3 regions of the Bordetella genomosp. 5 genome follow, and region 1 is predicted to be linked to each of the others. Evidence: predicted binding sites of a transcription regulator. Region 1 holds the regulator's gene; each other region holds the start of a gene.

Region 1 (5,219 bases):
CTGGAAGGGGCTGTTCGGGAAATCGACGTATCCAGGAGCGGTCATGCTAGACTGTCCTTGAGGGTAAACCCCCCATTATCCATAGCACCTCGGTGTGCGTCCATCCCACTCAATCTTGTCCCATGAGCACCCTTTTCGATTCCGTCGAACTCGCGCCGCGCGACCCCATTCTTGGCCTGAACGAGCAGTACAACGCCGATACCCGCCCCGGTAAAGTCAACCTGGGCGTGGGCGTGTACTACGATGATGAGGGACGCATCCCCCTGCTGGGCGCCGTCCGCAAGGCCGAGATCGCCCGCATCGAAGCCGCCGCCGCACGTGGCTACCTGCCGATCGAAGGGATCGCCGGCTACAACAAGGGCGCGCAGGCGCTGCTGCTGGGCAATGATTCCAAGCTCGCCGCCGAAGGCCGCGTGCTGACGACCCAGGCACTGGGCGGTACGGGTGCCCTCAAGATCGGCGCCGACTTCCTGCGTCAGCTGCTGCCGCAGTCGCAAGTGTTGATCAGCGACCCGAGCTGGGAAAACCACCGCGCGCTGTTTGAGCGCGCCGGGTTCACCGTCGGCACCTACCCCTATTACGACGCCAGCACCCGCGGCCTGAACTTCGACGCCATGCTCGCCGGCCTGCAGGCCGCGCCCGAGAAGACCGTCGTGGTGCTGCACGCGTGCTGCCACAACCCCACCGGCGTGGATCCCACCGCCGAGCAGTGGAAGCAGATCGCCGATGTCGTGAAGGCGCGCAACCTCGTGCCCTTCCTCGATATCGCCTACCAGGGCTTCGGCGAAGACCTCGAGCAGGACGCCGCCGTGGTGCGCATGTTCGCCGACCTCGGCCTCACCATGTTCGTGAGCTCGTCGTTCTCGAAGTCGTTCTCGCTGTATGGCGAGCGCGTCGGCGCCCTGACCGTGATCGCCGGCAACAAGGACGAGGCCACGCGCGTCCTGAGCCAGCTCAAGCGCGTCATCCGCACCAACTACTCCAACCCGCCCACCCACGGCGGCACCGTGGTCTCGACCGTGCTGAACACGCCCGAGCTGCTGGCCGAATGGAAGCAGGAACTCGCCGGTATGCGCGATCGCATCCGCGAAATGCGCAAGCAGCTGGTCGCCAAGATCGCCGAGGCCGGCGCCACCCAGGACTTCAGCTTCGTGCTGCGTCAGCGTGGCATGTTCTCGTACTCGGGCCTGACCTCGGCCCAGGTCGACCGTCTGCGCGAAGAGCACGGCGTGTACGCCGTCTCCAGCGGCCGCATCTGCGTGGCCGCGCTCAACAGCCGCAACATCGACGTCGTGGCCCGCGCCATCGCCGCCGTGCTGAAGTAAGCAGCTGCCTCCGAGGCCCGCGCGAGCGGGCCAACGAACCGAAGCCCACCCTCGCGGTGGGCTTTTGTTTGGGCGTCCGTCCCGTGGACTTGCTTTTTTCGGTATCGTCCCCCAGAATCACGCTGTATATACATACAGTCCGCATCTGGCGGATCATCGCCATGGCCACGAAACTCACGGAACGCCAGCAGGAAATCCTCAACCTCATCCGGCAAACCGTCGCCCGTACCGGTTTTCCGCCCACGCGCGCCGAGATCGCGCAGGCGCTGGGATTCCGCTCGCCCAACGCCGCCGAGGATCATCTGAAGGCGCTGGCACGCAAGGGCGCAATCGAGCTCACCGCCGGCGCCTCGCGCGGCATCCGCCTGAAAGACGCCGAGCCGGATGCCAGCGCACGTCAGCCGATGCTGCCCATGCCCAGCCTGTCGCAGCTGCTGCTGCCGCTGGTGGGCCGCGTGGCCGCCGGCAGCCCCATCCTGGCGGCCGAGCACGTCGAGCGCGAGGTCGGCGTCGACCCGGGCCTGTTCGCGCAAACCCCGGATTACCTGCTCAAGGTGCGCGGCATGAGCATGCGCGATGTCGGCATCCTCGAGGGCGACCTGCTCGCGGTCAAGCGCGCCTCCGAGGCCCGCAACGGTCAGATCGTCGTCGCCCGACTCGGCGACGAAGTCACGGTCAAGCGTCTGCAGTGCCAGAATGGCCGCATCGAGCTGCTGCCCGAGAATCCCGACTTCAGCCCGATCATCGTCGGCCGCGAAGACGAATTCGCCCTCGAAGGCATCGCGGTCGGCCTCATCCGCACGCAAGCGCTGCACTAGGCGCTCAGCGGCAGGCTCACCCGAGCCGCTCCGCCCCAATGAGCAAAGGCCCACGCACCGCGTGGGCCTTTTGCTTGCGCATTTTGTTTGTGCCGTGTGCTCGTGCCTTGCGCTTGCCTTGTGCTCGTGCCTTTGGCTTGTGCCTTGTGCTTTTGCCTTGTGCTTGTGGTCTCGCTCGTGCCTTTGCTACCGCGTCGCCTGCGTGCTTCAGCGGCCGGCCTGCCACCTGGCGTGCGCCGCCGGCCAGGCCTGCTCCGCATTCACTGCCAGCGGCGGGGATTCGCCCCGCAACAGCACCGACTCGAGGCTGTCGAGCGCGCTCATGCCATTGCGCAGATTTGCGTCGGCGGTATGGCCGGCGAGGTGCGGCGACACGAGCACCCCAGGCAGTTTCAACAAGGGGTGATCCGCGTCCAGGCGCCGCTCGCGCACGACATCGAGCGCAGCCCCGGCCAGATGCCCGCCGCGCAGGCGTTCCACCAAGGCGTCCTGATCGATGACCTCGCCGCGCGACACATTCACCAGCCAGGCATCGCGGCGCATCGCCGCGAGAAACGCGGCGTCGACGAGGCCCCGGGTCTGCGCGTTCAGCGCCACACAGGGCAGGACGAACTGACAGGCCTGCGCCAACGCCTCCGGCGAGGCGGGCCTGACCCAGGCGGGCAGCCGGGCGGGATCCCGGGTGCTGACATACACCTCCATGCCGAAGCCAAAATGCAGCATCGGCGCCAGCGCCGCGGCAATCGCGCCATAGCCCAGGATGCCGGCCCGACGGCCGTACAACTCCAGCGCCCGGCCAGAATAGCGGCTGCGCGTCTCGTCCCAGCCCGCCTCGTGCATGGCGGCGTCGATGCGAGACTGCTCGCGCGCCAGCATCAACATGCGCATGACCGCGAATTCCGCCACGCTGCGCGCGTTGCCGCCCGGCACGTTGCTGACCAGCACGCCGTGTTCGGAGCAGGCGGCCAACGGCACCACGTCGAGCCCCACGCCATGGCGGGCTACCATGATGAGGCGCGGCGCCAGCGTGCACAGGTCCTCGGGCAGATCATCGCGCGCGATCACGGCGTGCGCGTCCCTTAGCGCGACGCGCAGACTGGCCTCGCCGGGATCCAGCGCCACCCGGAAATCGAACAAGGCACGCGCGCGCGTCATCGCCTCCGGCGCCAGCGCACGCGTGCTCACCACGACATAGGGCTGAGCCTTCAATCGAGTGCCACTCCGAGTTGCTCGACGACCTTGCCCCACTTGTCGGTCTCGGAACGCACGTAGTCGGCGAACTGCTGCGGCGTTCCGCCCACGGCCTCGGCCCCTTCGCTCTGGAGCTTCTGCTTGATGACGGGCTCGGCCAGCACGGCGTTCACGTCGGCGTTGATGCGTGCCACGATCTCGTCCGGCGTGCGCTTGGGCACGAAATAGCCGAACCAGGAGCCCAGCGCGAACTTCGGATAGCCGCTTTCAGCGACCGTCGGTACGTTGGGCAGGCTGGGCGATCGGCGTTGCGTGGACACGGCCAACGGCACCAGCGCGCCAGAGCGCAGATGCCCCATGACCGAAGGGATGGTCGCGAACATGAATTGCACGCGGCCGCCCAGCAGATCGTTCAGCGCATCGGCGCCCTTGTAGGGAATGTGCGTCACTTCCACGCCCGCCTGTTGCGCGAACGTGGCGCATGACAGATGCGCCGCGGTGCCCACGCCGGTCGAGGCGCAGTTGTAGCCATTGGGCTTGGCCTTCATGCGCTGCACCAGTTCCGCCAGCGTCTTCACGTTGCTCGACGGGTGCACCACCAGAACGTTCGGCACGTCGGCGACGAGCACCACCGGCTTGAGATCCTTTTGCGGATCGAATGGCAGCTTGCGATACAAGGCGGGATTGACGGCAATCGGTCCGATCGAGTTGATCAGCAGTGTGTAGCCGTCGGGTGCCGCATTCACGACCGCCTGCGTGCCGATGTTGCCGCTCGCGCCGGGCTTGTTTTCCACCACCACCGACTGGCCCCAGCGCTGCGTGAGCGACGCACCGATTTCGCGCGCGAGGATATCCGTCGTGCCGCCCGCGGAGAACGCGACCACCACGGATACCGGCTTTTGCGGCCATGCGGGTTGCGCGGCGGAGGCGCCCGTCGCCATGGCGAGCGCCAGCACGCCGAACGCGCCAAGGCATCCACCACGCCGCCGCGCCCCGCGCCCTTCATGTTCGCGACGCGCGGTTTGCCCCGCTACGCCTTTGCCACGCCCGGCCTCGTCCGGGCAGCCCTCACGGGCAGCCTGCCATACCGAATCCATGCTTGTCTCCCTTTATTGGTCTTTGGTCGTCCGTCTGTGCGGCGACCTGGACCCATACTAGAGAGACGGCTGGCTGCCCTGCTTGAATTAATGGAAACGCCGCTATTCCATTTGGACGAGGGTGGGCCGCGGCAGCGCCAGGCTGCTGCGCCGCAACGTAACCATGCGGGGACTTCCGGACCGCGCCGCAGCGCCACATCCTCTCGGTTGCGCACGAGAGCCCGCGACGAACACCGCAAAAAAAAAGCCCGGACCGTTGGTCCGGGCTTCTCTTCAGTTCTGCTGCCTCCGATCCCGCGAGGCAAGCGGAGCCTGTGTCAGTGCTTGATCACCGGGTCGGTGGAGCCTGCCTCGACGGGCTTGGCCACCAGCGGCTCTTTGGAGGCTTCTTCCTCGGCGAGCGGTTCCGGCTGGCGTTCGAGCGCGAGCTCGAGCACCTTGTCGATCCAGCGCACCGGCACGATCTCGAGGAAGTTCTTCACGTTGTCGGGAATCTCGGCGAGATCCTTCACGTTTTCTTCGGGAATCAGCACCGTCTTGATACCGCCACGGTGCGCGGCCAGCAGCTTCTCCTTGAGACCGCCGATCGGCAGCACTTCGCCGCGCAGCGTGATCTCACCGGTCATGGCGACATCGGCACGCACCGGGATGCGCGACAGGGCCGACACCATGGCCGTCGTGATCGCGATACCGGCGGACGGGCCGTCCTTGGGCGTGGCACCCTCGGGCACGTGGACGTGCATGTCGTGCTTTTCGAACACGCTGTCCGCGAAGCCCAGACGGCGAGC
Region 2 (5,219 bases), on a different contig from region 1:
CATGCGCGCCACCGAACGCGAACTGCAGCGCCTTGCAGCCGGGCGCACCGGTCGGCTGCATCTGGCTATCGACTGCCATTCCTGCTTTCAATGGCTGATGCCGGCGCTCGATGAGTTTCGCGCGCAGTGGCCGGAGGTCGCGCTGGATCTGTCGGCGGCATTCTCGTTCGCACCACTGCCGGCGCTGGTGCGCGGTGACCTGGATCTCGTGATCACGTCCGACCCGCAGCCGCTCGACGCGGTGAGCTACCTGCCGCTCTTCAAGTACGAGCTCGTGCTGGCCGTGTCCGAGGCCAATCCGCTCGCCACCAGCCGCAACATCCTGCCCTCGCAGCTGGTGGACCAGACGCTCATCACCTATCCCGTCGACCGGCAACGGCTGGACGTGTTTACGGCCTTTCTGGATCCCGCCGATGTCGAGCCCGCACACATTCGCCGTGCCGAGCTCACGCCGATCATTGCGCAGCTGGTGGCCAGCAATCGCGGCGTGGCCGCGCTGCCCAACTGGGCACTGGCCGAGTATCTGAATCAGGGCTGGCTACGCGTCTGCCACCTGGGCCCTCAGGGCGTCTGGCGCACGCTTTATGCGGCCGTGCGCGCGGAAGACAGCGACACCTCGTATATCAGCGAATTTCTGGGCATTGCGCGCAACACCTGCTTCAGCACACTCACCGGCATCAAGTCGGCCAAGAGCTGATCGGACGTCGCCGTGTCAGTCGTCGTCGTGCTCGCTGGCGCCGATCACGCGGCGTATGACGTCGTGAGCAAAGCCGCGCCCCGCCAGAAACCGCGCCTGTTTGGCATAAGCGGCGCGATCGGCGGGCGCCTCCCCAAAACGCCGGCGCCAGACATCGAGCGCGCGCTCGTATTCGGTGGCACGCAGCGACTCCTTGACCTCGGCAATCTGGGCATCCGCCACACCGCTTTGCTTGAGCTCCTGGACGATGCGCGCCGTTCCTTGGCGCGAGGCCTTGCGATGCGCAAGGCTCTGCGCGAATCGCTCGTCCGACTGCCAGCCCTCGCGCGTGAGAGCGTCGATGACCTGCTCGACCTCTTCCTCGCTGTCGGCGTACGGGGCGAGCTTGCGGGCGAGGTCGGCACGCGTATATTCGCGCCGCGACAGATAACCGACGGCACGCCCCTTGAGGCTGGGCCCGCGGCGTTTTGGCTTGGCATCGGGATCGCCGTCGGCGTGAGGCGGCTGGGCGCCCGCCTTGTCATCACGCCCCCGCGCGGCTGCACGGCGCCGCGCGCCGCCCGTGCGCATCTCCGAGGTGCGGGTATAGACCGGTACGTCCGGGGCGGCCGACGCGGTGGCGCTGCCCTCGCCCTCCGCACGGCCCCGCGAGCGCGGCGCGACCGTCTCGAACTCGTCGTCCAGGCGTTCGAGGGTGCGATCGGAGGGCGGGGAGTAACGCGTGCTCATGGCCGTAGGATAAAGACAACGGGCTAAAAAAAGAGCGGGCGGCGCCTTGGACCCAAAGCGCCGCCCGCTGACGCAGACGGAAACCGGAGACAGGCAAAGACCGCCCTGTCTCCGTAGATCAGTCTTCGGACGACTCTTCGGCCGTCGGCGCAAACTCGGACGCGCGGCTGACGATGCCTTGGTTTTCGCGGATCTTGTTTTCGATCTCGATGGCCATCTGGCGGTTTTCTTTCAGGTATTCGCGGACGTTGTCCTTGCCCTGACCGATGCGGTTGCCCGAGTAGCTGTACCAGGCGCCCGACTTGTCGACCACGTTGGCGGCCACGCCCAGATCGATGATCTCGCCTTCACGTGAGATACCCTGGCCGTACATGATGTCGAACTCGGCCTGCTTGAACGGCGGCGCGACCTTGTTCTTGACGACCTTGACGCGGGTTTCGTTGCCGACGACCTCGTCGCCCTTCTTGATCGAACCGATGCGGCGGATATCCAGACGCACGGACGAGTAGAACTTGAGCGCATTGCCACCGGTGGTGGTTTCGGGGTTGCCGAACATCACGCCGATCTTCATGCGGATCTGGTTGATGAAGATCACCATGCAATTGGTGCGCTTGATCGTGGCGGTGAGCTTGCGCAACGCCTGGCTCATCAGGCGAGCCTGAAGGCCGGGCAGGGAGTCGCCCATCTCGCCTTCGATTTCGGCCTTGGGCACGAGCGCCGCGACCGAGTCGATGACGATCAGATCGACCGAGCCCGAACGCACCAGCGCGTCGGTGATCTCGAGGGCCTGTTCACCGGTGTCGGGCTGCGAGATCAGCAGGTCGGTGAGGTTGACGCCCAGCTTGGAGGCGTATTGGACGTCGAGCGCGTGCTCGGCGTCGACGAACGCGCAGGTGCCACCGATCTTTTGCATCTCGGCGATGACCTGCAGCGTGAGCGTGGTCTTGCCGGAGGACTCGGGACCGTAGATCTCGACAACCCGGCCGCGCGGCAGACCGCCGACGCCCAGGGCGATGTCCAGACCCAGCGAACCGGTGGAGACGACCTGGATGTTGTGCTCGACCTCGTTATCGCCGTAGCGCATGATCGAGCCCTTGCCGAACTGCTTCTCGATCTGCGAGAGGGCCGCGGCCAGCGCCTTGGCTTTTTCCGACGAGGCCTTGCTGGTTTTGTCGTCCATGTGGAGTCCTATCTGAATGAGTGTGCGGGGGTGCGGAACGATGGTTTCGGAGGATGGCGGGCCTGGCGCCCTGGCACGGGCTGGCTCACAGGCTGGCCCTCACATCGCCCCCGCTCCCTGAAATTTCGATGGCGATTATGGCATTGAATTGTACTGTATAAAAATCCAGTAAGACAAGTTTTCCACGTATTCCCTGAGTGGGCAAGGCTCGCCCCCTATGACAGAATCGCCGGGACGTCCGGGCCCCCGCCCGGGCCGGCCTTTCCGTAGCCTCGATGCGCATTCTCATCGCCGAAGACGACAGCATTCTCGCCGACGGGCTTTCCCGCTCCCTGCGCCACAACGGCTATGCGGTCGACGCGGTGCGCGACGGCCTTGCCGCCGATTCCGCGCTCGCCGCCCAGCCCTTCGATCTGCTGATCCTCGACCTCGGCCTGCCCCAGCTCACCGGCCTCGAGGTGCTGCGGCGGTTGCGCGCGCGCAACTCCGTCCTGCCCGTCCTGATCCTTACCGCGGCCGATAGCATCGAGCAGCGCGTCAAGGGCCTGGATCTCGGCGCCGACGACTACATGGCCAAGCCTTTCGCGCTGTCCGAACTCGAGGCGCGCGTGCGAGCCCTCACCCGGCGCGGCGCGGGCGGCGGCGCCACCGTCATCCGGCACGGCCGCCTCACTTTCGACCAGACCGGCCGCGTGGCCATGGTCGACGATCAGACGCTCGATCTCTCCGCGCGCGAAGTCAGCCTGCTCGAGATCCTGCTGGCCCGCAGCGGCCGCATGGTCAGCAAGACCCAGCTGGTCGACCACCTGTGCGAATGGGGCGAAGAGGTCAGCACCAACGCCATCGAGGTCTATGTGCACCGGCTGCGCAAGAAACTCGAACCCAGCGGCGTGAAGATCATCACCGTGCGAGGCCTGGGCTACTGTCTGGAGCGGGATCACGGTGCCTCTTTCCTCGCCAGCTGAGCCGGCGCGCACCGAAACGCTGAACCACGAAGCCCTCGAGGCGCTGCGCGGCGGCGCCAAGGGGCCGAGCTTCGCGCCGCCTCAGCGCTCGCTGCTGGGCGAAATCCTCGACTGGATGCTGGCCCCGCTGTTCCTGCTCTGGCCGATGAGCGTGGCCATCACGTATGTAGTGGCCCAGAACATCGCCAACGCGCCCTATGACCGCGCGCTGGCCAACAACCTCAACGTGCTCACGCACCAGATCCAGGCGGTACAGGGTCGCGCGGCGCTGCGCATGAGCGATGCCGCGCGCGAGGTCCTGCGCGCCGACGAGACCGACAGCGTCTTCTGGCTCGCGCTGGGCAGCCGTGGCGAATACCTCGGCGGCGACCGCGCCCTGCCCCTGCCGCCGCTGGCCGGCCAGCCGCAGCCCGGCCGCGTGCTCTATGCCGACGACACGCTGCGCGGCTTCGGGGTGCGCCTGGCCTACACCTGGGTCGACCTGAAGCTGCCCGATACCCAGCCCGCCCTCGTCATCGTGGCCGAGACGGTCGAAAAGCGCGCCCAGTTGGCCAACGACATCATCAAGGGCGTGATCATTCCGCAATTCGTGGTGTTGCCGATCGCGGTGCTGCTGGTGTGGTTCGGGCTGTCGCGCGGCGTGGCGCCGCTCAATGCCTTGCAGCAGCGCCTGCGCGCGCGCCGTCCCGACGACCTCTCCCCGATCGACGAACGCGCGGCGCCCTCGGAGATCGCGCCGCTGGTGGGCGCGATGAACGACCTGCTCAAGCGCCTGTCGGCCAACGTCGAGGCGCAGCGGCGGTTCGTAGCCGACGCGGCGCACCAGCTCAAGACGCCCCTGGCAGGCTTGCGCACCCAGGCCGAGCTCGCGCTGCGCGACGCCAGCCCCGAAGAGATGCAGTCGAGCCTGCGTCAGCTGGTCACGGGCTCGGAACGCGCCACGCGCCTCGTGAATCAGCTGCTGCTGCTGGCGCGCGCCGAGACACCCGATGCCACCGGACTCGCGCGCGTCGATCTGAACACCATTGCCTACGATCAGACGATGCAATGGGTGCCGCAGGCGCTGAACCTCGGCACCGACCTCGGCTTCGAGGGCAATCCGACGGCGCTGTACGTGAATGGCAATCCCATCCTGCTGGCCGAGCTGCTGAACAATCTGATCGATAACGCCCTGCGCTACACCCCGCGGGGCGGCCACATCACCGTGCGGGTACGGGCGCCCAATCCGCTGGCCATCGTGGAAGTCGAGGACTCCGGACCGGGTATCGCGCCCCACGAGCGCGAGCGCGTCTTCGATCGGTTTTATCGGGTGCTCGGAACCGTTTCCGACGGCAGCGGCCTGGGTCTCGCTATCGTGCGCGAGATCGCCCAGAAGCACCGCGCGAGCGTGCGGATCGACGATCACCCCACGACGCACTCCGATCTGCCCGGCACGCGCATTCAAGTAGTTTTTGCGCAGTACCAGGACGATCCGACGCCTTCCGACCCACAAACGTGAACTCAGGGTATGCACCTAGCTCCCAGGAGAGCTGATACATACTGTTTCACTATTAAGATTCAGGTAAGGGTCACGTCAGAACCTCGTCAGCCTCGGGTCCTACCTTGTCATGAGCTCGACGCCACCCCCAAACAGGCACCGGGTAGAACG
Region 3 (5,219 bases), on a different contig from region 1:
CCATGCGGTCTCCATTCTGGGTTTAAGGGGTATGTAAGGTTTGTATAACCTCATGGCGATGGAGTTGCGGCAGGGTGTAACGAAGCTTGGCGGGGTGCCACGGTTACGCGGACGCCGGGCCCCGTGCGGGCGCGCCGCTGCCCACCATGGCCTGCGCCCGTGCAATGGCCTGCGCGATGGCGGCGGTGATTTCCTCGCGCGCGTTCTCGCCAGTGGCGCGCAACGCATAGGAGGGGTGCCAGGTGGGTAGCAGCCACGCGTCGCCCAGCCACACCGGCGTGTGCAGGTGCTCCTGCAGCGCCGCGTGACGGCCGAGGATCGCATGCAGCGCGGTGGCGCCGAGCGTCACGATCACGTCGGGGCGGACGCGCGCCCGCTCTTCCTCGAGCCAGTGCAGACAGGCATCCACCTCCTGTTGCGCCGGCGTCTTGTGCATGCGGCGCTTGCCGCGCGCCGTCCATTTGAAATGTTTTACCGCATTGGTGAGGTAGAGGCTGTCGGGCTCGGCCCCGGCTCGGCGCATGGCCTCGGCCAGCACCTGCCCGGCCGGACCGACGAAGGCGCGGCCGGCGAGATCCTCCTGGTCGCCCGGCTGCTCGCCCACCAGCATCACGCGCGCGGTCTCGGGACCCCGACCCGGCACGGGCTGCGTGGCGTGGCGCCAGAGCTCGCAGCGGCGGCATTGATCCAGCGTCGTGGGCAGGGCACGCTCGGGCAGGGCGCGTTGCGCGTCGACGGCCACGACCTTGCCCGGCATCGCGCTCACCGTCTGCGCCTGACCCACGCGGCGCGCGCCCGCGCGGGCGTCGGCGATCATGCCCGGAATCAGCCGGCCTTCGGGCAGGCCTTTCCAGAAGCGCGCCGGCATGTGCTGGTGCAACGCGGTTTCGTTCAGGCGCGCGGGATTGAATATGCTCTGGTAGTAGGCCAGCCAGAGCGGTTCGATCCGGTCGGTGCCGATGGGCACGATGCTGGCGTCGGCCGGAGCATCGCTGAAATGCATGGTCCGTCCGTCCCACAACGCGGCGCCCTGCGGCGTGCCGATCCACCAGCTTTCGCGGCCCATGCGCCGCGCGAAGTGATCGGCCACGGCATGCAGCACGTCGTGCTCGGGCTCGTACCAGGCGAGATAGCGCGGCAAGGGCAGTGCCTCGGGCATCGCGAGCGCCGGCGTGGGGGCGTCGGGGCCGAGCGCATTCGGATCTTCGCGCCGATGAAAGCGCACGTACGCGATCATGTCGTGGTGGGCGCGCCTCACCGATTTGGCCATGGCGTGCAGCCGCGCACCATCGGGGTCGGCGGCCGACTCGGCCGAGCGGTCTCCTTCGCACCAGCGCCACAGCACGCGATAGAGCAGACCCCAGCGATCGGGCGAGCGATAGTGCGCGGCCTCCTGGAGTAGCGTGGCCAGGGAGCGGGAGATGCGCACGGTGGACGGCGACGGCGCAGGGTGGGCGGCGCTCGCGTCCGCGTTGGGAGCGTCGTCCAGGGCCATCTGCATCTGCTCGGCGCCGGCGATGCGCTCGTCCCAGGACAGGCTCTCGGGCGCGCGGCGCTCGGCCAGCGCCTGCAGCGCGAGCGCGCGCCAGCCGGGGTAGCCGCCCTCGACGCGTACGGTGGCCGGCAGCCGTGCGGTCATAGCAGCGCCAGCTGTTCGGGCGGTGGCGCCAGCGCGCGCCGCAGTTGCGCCGACGAAGGTTCGGCCAATGGCGGCTTGTAATCCTGCACCACGATGAAGGGCTTGACCTTGTCCATCGCGCAGCGCAGCCGCGCCACGTCCTGGTAGCGGATCGCGCGCATGCGGCGCAACTCGACCAGACGCTCGGCATTGCGCATGCCGATGCCGGGCACGCGCGCGATCATCCGCTGCGGCGCGCGATTGAGGTCCACCGGAAAAGACTCGCGATGCGACAGCGCCCACGCGAGCTTGGGATCGATGTCCAGCGGCAGATTGCCGCCCGCCTGCAGCAGCTCTTCGGCCTGGAAGCCGTAGCCGCGCATCAGGAAATCGGCCTGATAGAGCCGATGCTCGCGTTGCAGCGGGGGCGGTTGCTGCGGCACGGATGCCGGGCTGTCGGGAATGGGGCTGAAGGCCGAGTAGTAGACGCGCTTGAGCTTGTAGGCGCCATAGAGGGTCTGCGCGGTCTGCAGAATGGTGTGGTCGTCGGCCTCGTCGGCGCCCACGATCATCTGGGTGCTTTGGCCGGCCGGCGCCTTGCGTGCGGCCTCGGAGGCGCGCGGTTTCGCCGGCGTCTCGTGCTCGGCTTCTTCCTGGGCCAGGCGGATCGACCCCATGGCCCGCTTGATGGTGTGCGCGCTCTTTTCGGGCGCGAGCCGCTGCAGCCCGCCCTCGGTGGGCAGCTCGATGTTCACGCTCAGGCGGTCGGCATACACACCCGCCAGCGTGATGAGCTCGGGCGACGCATCCGGAATGGTCTTGAGGTGGATATAACCGCGGAACGCGTGTTCCTCGCGCAGCGACTGCGCCACGCGCACCAGTTGTTCCATGGTGTAGTCGGCATTGCGAATGATGCCCGAGCTCAGGAACAGCCCGTCGATGTAGTTGCGGCGATAGAAGTCGAGCGTGAGATCCACCACTTCGCTCGGCTGGAATCGCGCGCGCGGTACGTTGCTCGTGCGCCGGTTGACGCAATAGTGGCAGTCGTACTGGCAGAAGTTCGTCAGCAGGATCTTGAGCAGCGACACGCAGCGGCCGTCGGGCGTGTAGCTGTGACAGATGCCGGCGCCGGTGCTGGCGCCCAGGCCTTCGCGGCCGCGCGAGTCGCGCTTGGGCGCGCCGCTGCTGGCGCACGAGGCGTCGTACTTCGCCGCGTCGGCCAGGATCTCGAGCTTGGTGAGCAGTTCCATGGCGGTTCAATAGCTGGATATATATCCAGTATTGTACGCGCTCTATCGGACTTGTCCGATGGGCCTGCAAGGCACTTTAGGGGACGGTTCAGCAGGGTGCTGCGGCGCGCCGGCGGTGTCGGCCGGCGCGGCCTCGATGCGTGGCCCGCGACCTCAGCGGCTCAGCGCGAAATGTCGCTCGAGCAGCTCGCCGAAGCGATCGTAGGCCGCGTTGGCGCCGGCGATCACGGCGTCGTGCGCGCGCGGGTCGAGCGCCTCGTCGTCGAGCGAGGCGACGAACCGGCGCCACACGACAGCGCGGCCTTCGGGGTAGGCCGCCAGGTTGCGCGCGCCGAATTCGGCCGACAGCCCCAGGTTGGCCTGCGCCTCTTTGAAGAGAAACGCGGCACCCAGCGTCGAACCCTCGGACACATACAGCCAGCCCAGCGCTTCGGGCATGGCCACGTCCGTGCTGGCGACACGGTCGACCGGCACGTCGGCATTCAGGTCGCGCAGGTCGGCCAGCGAGGCGGATGCGCGGCCGCGCGCGTCGAGGTCGGGCACCGCGGCCTGGACCTCGGCATTCTGGAACAGGTGTTCGACGTCGAGCTGGAACAGGTATTGAGCGGCGACGAAGCGAGCGTACGATTCGCGGCTCGAGAACGGCGCGGCGCGCTCCATCAGGCGATGCATGCGCTCGTGCTGGTCATTCGTCTCGACCTTCAGGCGTTGCGACAGCCGCGGGCGATCGAGAATTTCGGTGGTCATGATGTTCGGTATCCGGGTAATGCGGGCCGCCGGTGTGAATCGACGGAAACGTGCGTCATTCTTTCCTGGCTGCAGGGAATGGCACGTCAAAGTTACTGAAGAACGGGCGTTCGCGCCAGCGGCACGGGTGACGGGGAGGGGGCACGACGGGACCGGGGCGGTGTCCCGCCGGTGCCGGGCGCGCCATTTGCTGGATGTGAGGCTTTCCAGGAGACCACCATGGCACACCAACCCGAAGGACAACGCGAACATCTCGGCGCCAAGATTCAGGAGCTCGAAGCCGAGGGCAAGGTCCCGACCACCGCACCCGACGGCAGCACCTCGCGAGAGATTCCGGTGGATCCGTCGGCCGATCCGGCGCCGGACGAGGCAACGGAAGGTCAGCCCAACCGCGATCCCGACAGCAATTCCGGTTATCCCGCGGGGGGGCATCGTAACCCGCCGGGCCGCGATGCGTACGATCGCCCGCGCGATGCCGAGCAGGATCAGGCGGAGAAGATTCCGTCGGATCGCACCATGGCGCCTTGACGCCGCATGGCGACGAGCGCGGCGGCGTCGATCGCCGCCGCGCTCGCGTCGTCACCATTCCCCCTGCCAATGTGTGAACAGGCACGGCAGTTGCAGCCCTGTGATCACCGCGCCGCCTTCGGGCGGCGCCACCCGATACGCACTGGCCGCCACGCGGCCAACCCATCCGGAGATCACGATGAAAGCACTCTGCTGGCAGGGCAAGCACGACGTTCAATACGACACAGTTCCCGACCCCACGATCGAGCACGGCCGCGATGCCATCGTGCGCGTCAGCGCCTGCGCGATCTGCGGTTCCGACCTGCACTTGTTCGACGGCTTCATGCCCGAGATGCACAAGGGCGACATCCTTGGCCACGAGTTCATGGGAGAGGTGGTGGAGGTGGGCCGCGACAACACCGCGCTCAAGGTCGGCGACCGCGTCGTCGTGCCGTTCACCATCACCTGCGGCGAGTGCGATCAGTGCCGCGTCGGTAATTTTTCCGTGTGCGAACGCACCAACCGCAACGCCAGCATGGCCGCCAAGATGTTCGGCCACACGACGGCTGGCCTCTTCGGCTACACCCATCTGACCGGCGGCTATGCCGGCGGGCAGGCCGAGTATGTGCGCGTGCCGTTCGCGGACACGACCCACATCAAGGTGCCCGACGGCGTATCCGACGAACAGGTGCTGTTCCTGGGCGACATTCTGCCCACTGGCTGGCAGGCCGCGGCGCAGTGCGAGATCAAGCCCACGGACACGGTGGCCATCTGGGGCGCCGGTCCGGTCGGCCTCATGACCGTGCTGAGCGCGATCCTGCAGGGCGCCCGCCAGGTGATCTGCATCGACCGCGTGCCGGAGCGGCTCGCGATGGCCGCCCAGGCGGGCGCGCTCACGATCAACTTCGACGAGCAGAGCGTGGTCGAGTGTCTCAACGAAATGACCCAGGGCAAGGGCCCGGAAAAATGCATCGACGCGGTGGGCCTCGAAGCGCACGCCGCCGGCTCGTTCGATGCGATCTACGATCGTGCCAAACAGGCGGTCGGCGCGGAAACGGACCGGCCCCACGTGCTACGGGAAATGATCTACGTGTGCC

The links. Region 1 encodes LexA, which represses DNA repair genes until DNA is damaged. Its sites were predicted from a motif close to ACTGTATNNNNATACAGT; they were not measured.
Region 2: a site for LexA is predicted at 2,759-2,776, ahead of recA (recombinase RecA). Genes of this name have one in related genera too.
Region 3: a site for LexA is predicted at 2,881-2,898, ahead of CAL25_RS15365 (putative DNA modification/repair radical SAM protein). Genes of this name have one in related genera too.

What each region holds. Positions count from the first base shown of each region.
Region 1 is NZ_NEVP01000004.1:103,384-108,602, reverse strand. It holds gene uvrB (excinuclease ABC subunit UvrB) at 1-45, opposite strand, end outside; gene CAL25_RS06010 (amino acid aminotransferase) at 123-1,325, shown strand; gene lexA (transcriptional repressor LexA) at 1,487-2,143, shown strand; gene CAL25_RS06000 (NAD(P)-dependent oxidoreductase) at 2,351-3,352, opposite strand; gene CAL25_RS05995 (Bug family tripartite tricarboxylate transporter substrate binding protein) at 3,349-4,275, opposite strand; gene lon (endopeptidase La) at 4,749-5,219, opposite strand, start outside.
Region 2 is NZ_NEVP01000007.1:57,563-62,781, forward strand. It holds gene CAL25_RS12255 (LysR family transcriptional regulator) at 1-697, shown strand, start outside; gene recX (recombination regulator RecX) at 713-1,426, opposite strand; gene recA (recombinase RecA) at 1,545-2,606, opposite strand; gene CAL25_RS12270 (response regulator transcription factor) at 2,882-3,571, shown strand; gene CAL25_RS12275 (sensor histidine kinase) at 3,687-5,069, shown strand.
Region 3 is NZ_NEVP01000009.1:209,186-214,404, forward strand. It holds gene CAL25_RS15355 (SLC13 family permease) at 1-4, opposite strand, end outside; gene CAL25_RS15360 (UdgX family uracil-DNA binding protein) at 104-1,639, opposite strand; gene CAL25_RS15365 (putative DNA modification/repair radical SAM protein) at 1,636-2,868, opposite strand; gene CAL25_RS15370 (biliverdin-producing heme oxygenase) at 3,022-3,615, opposite strand; gene CAL25_RS15375 (hypothetical protein) at 3,835-4,143, shown strand; gene CAL25_RS15380 (zinc-dependent alcohol dehydrogenase) at 4,322-5,219, shown strand, end outside.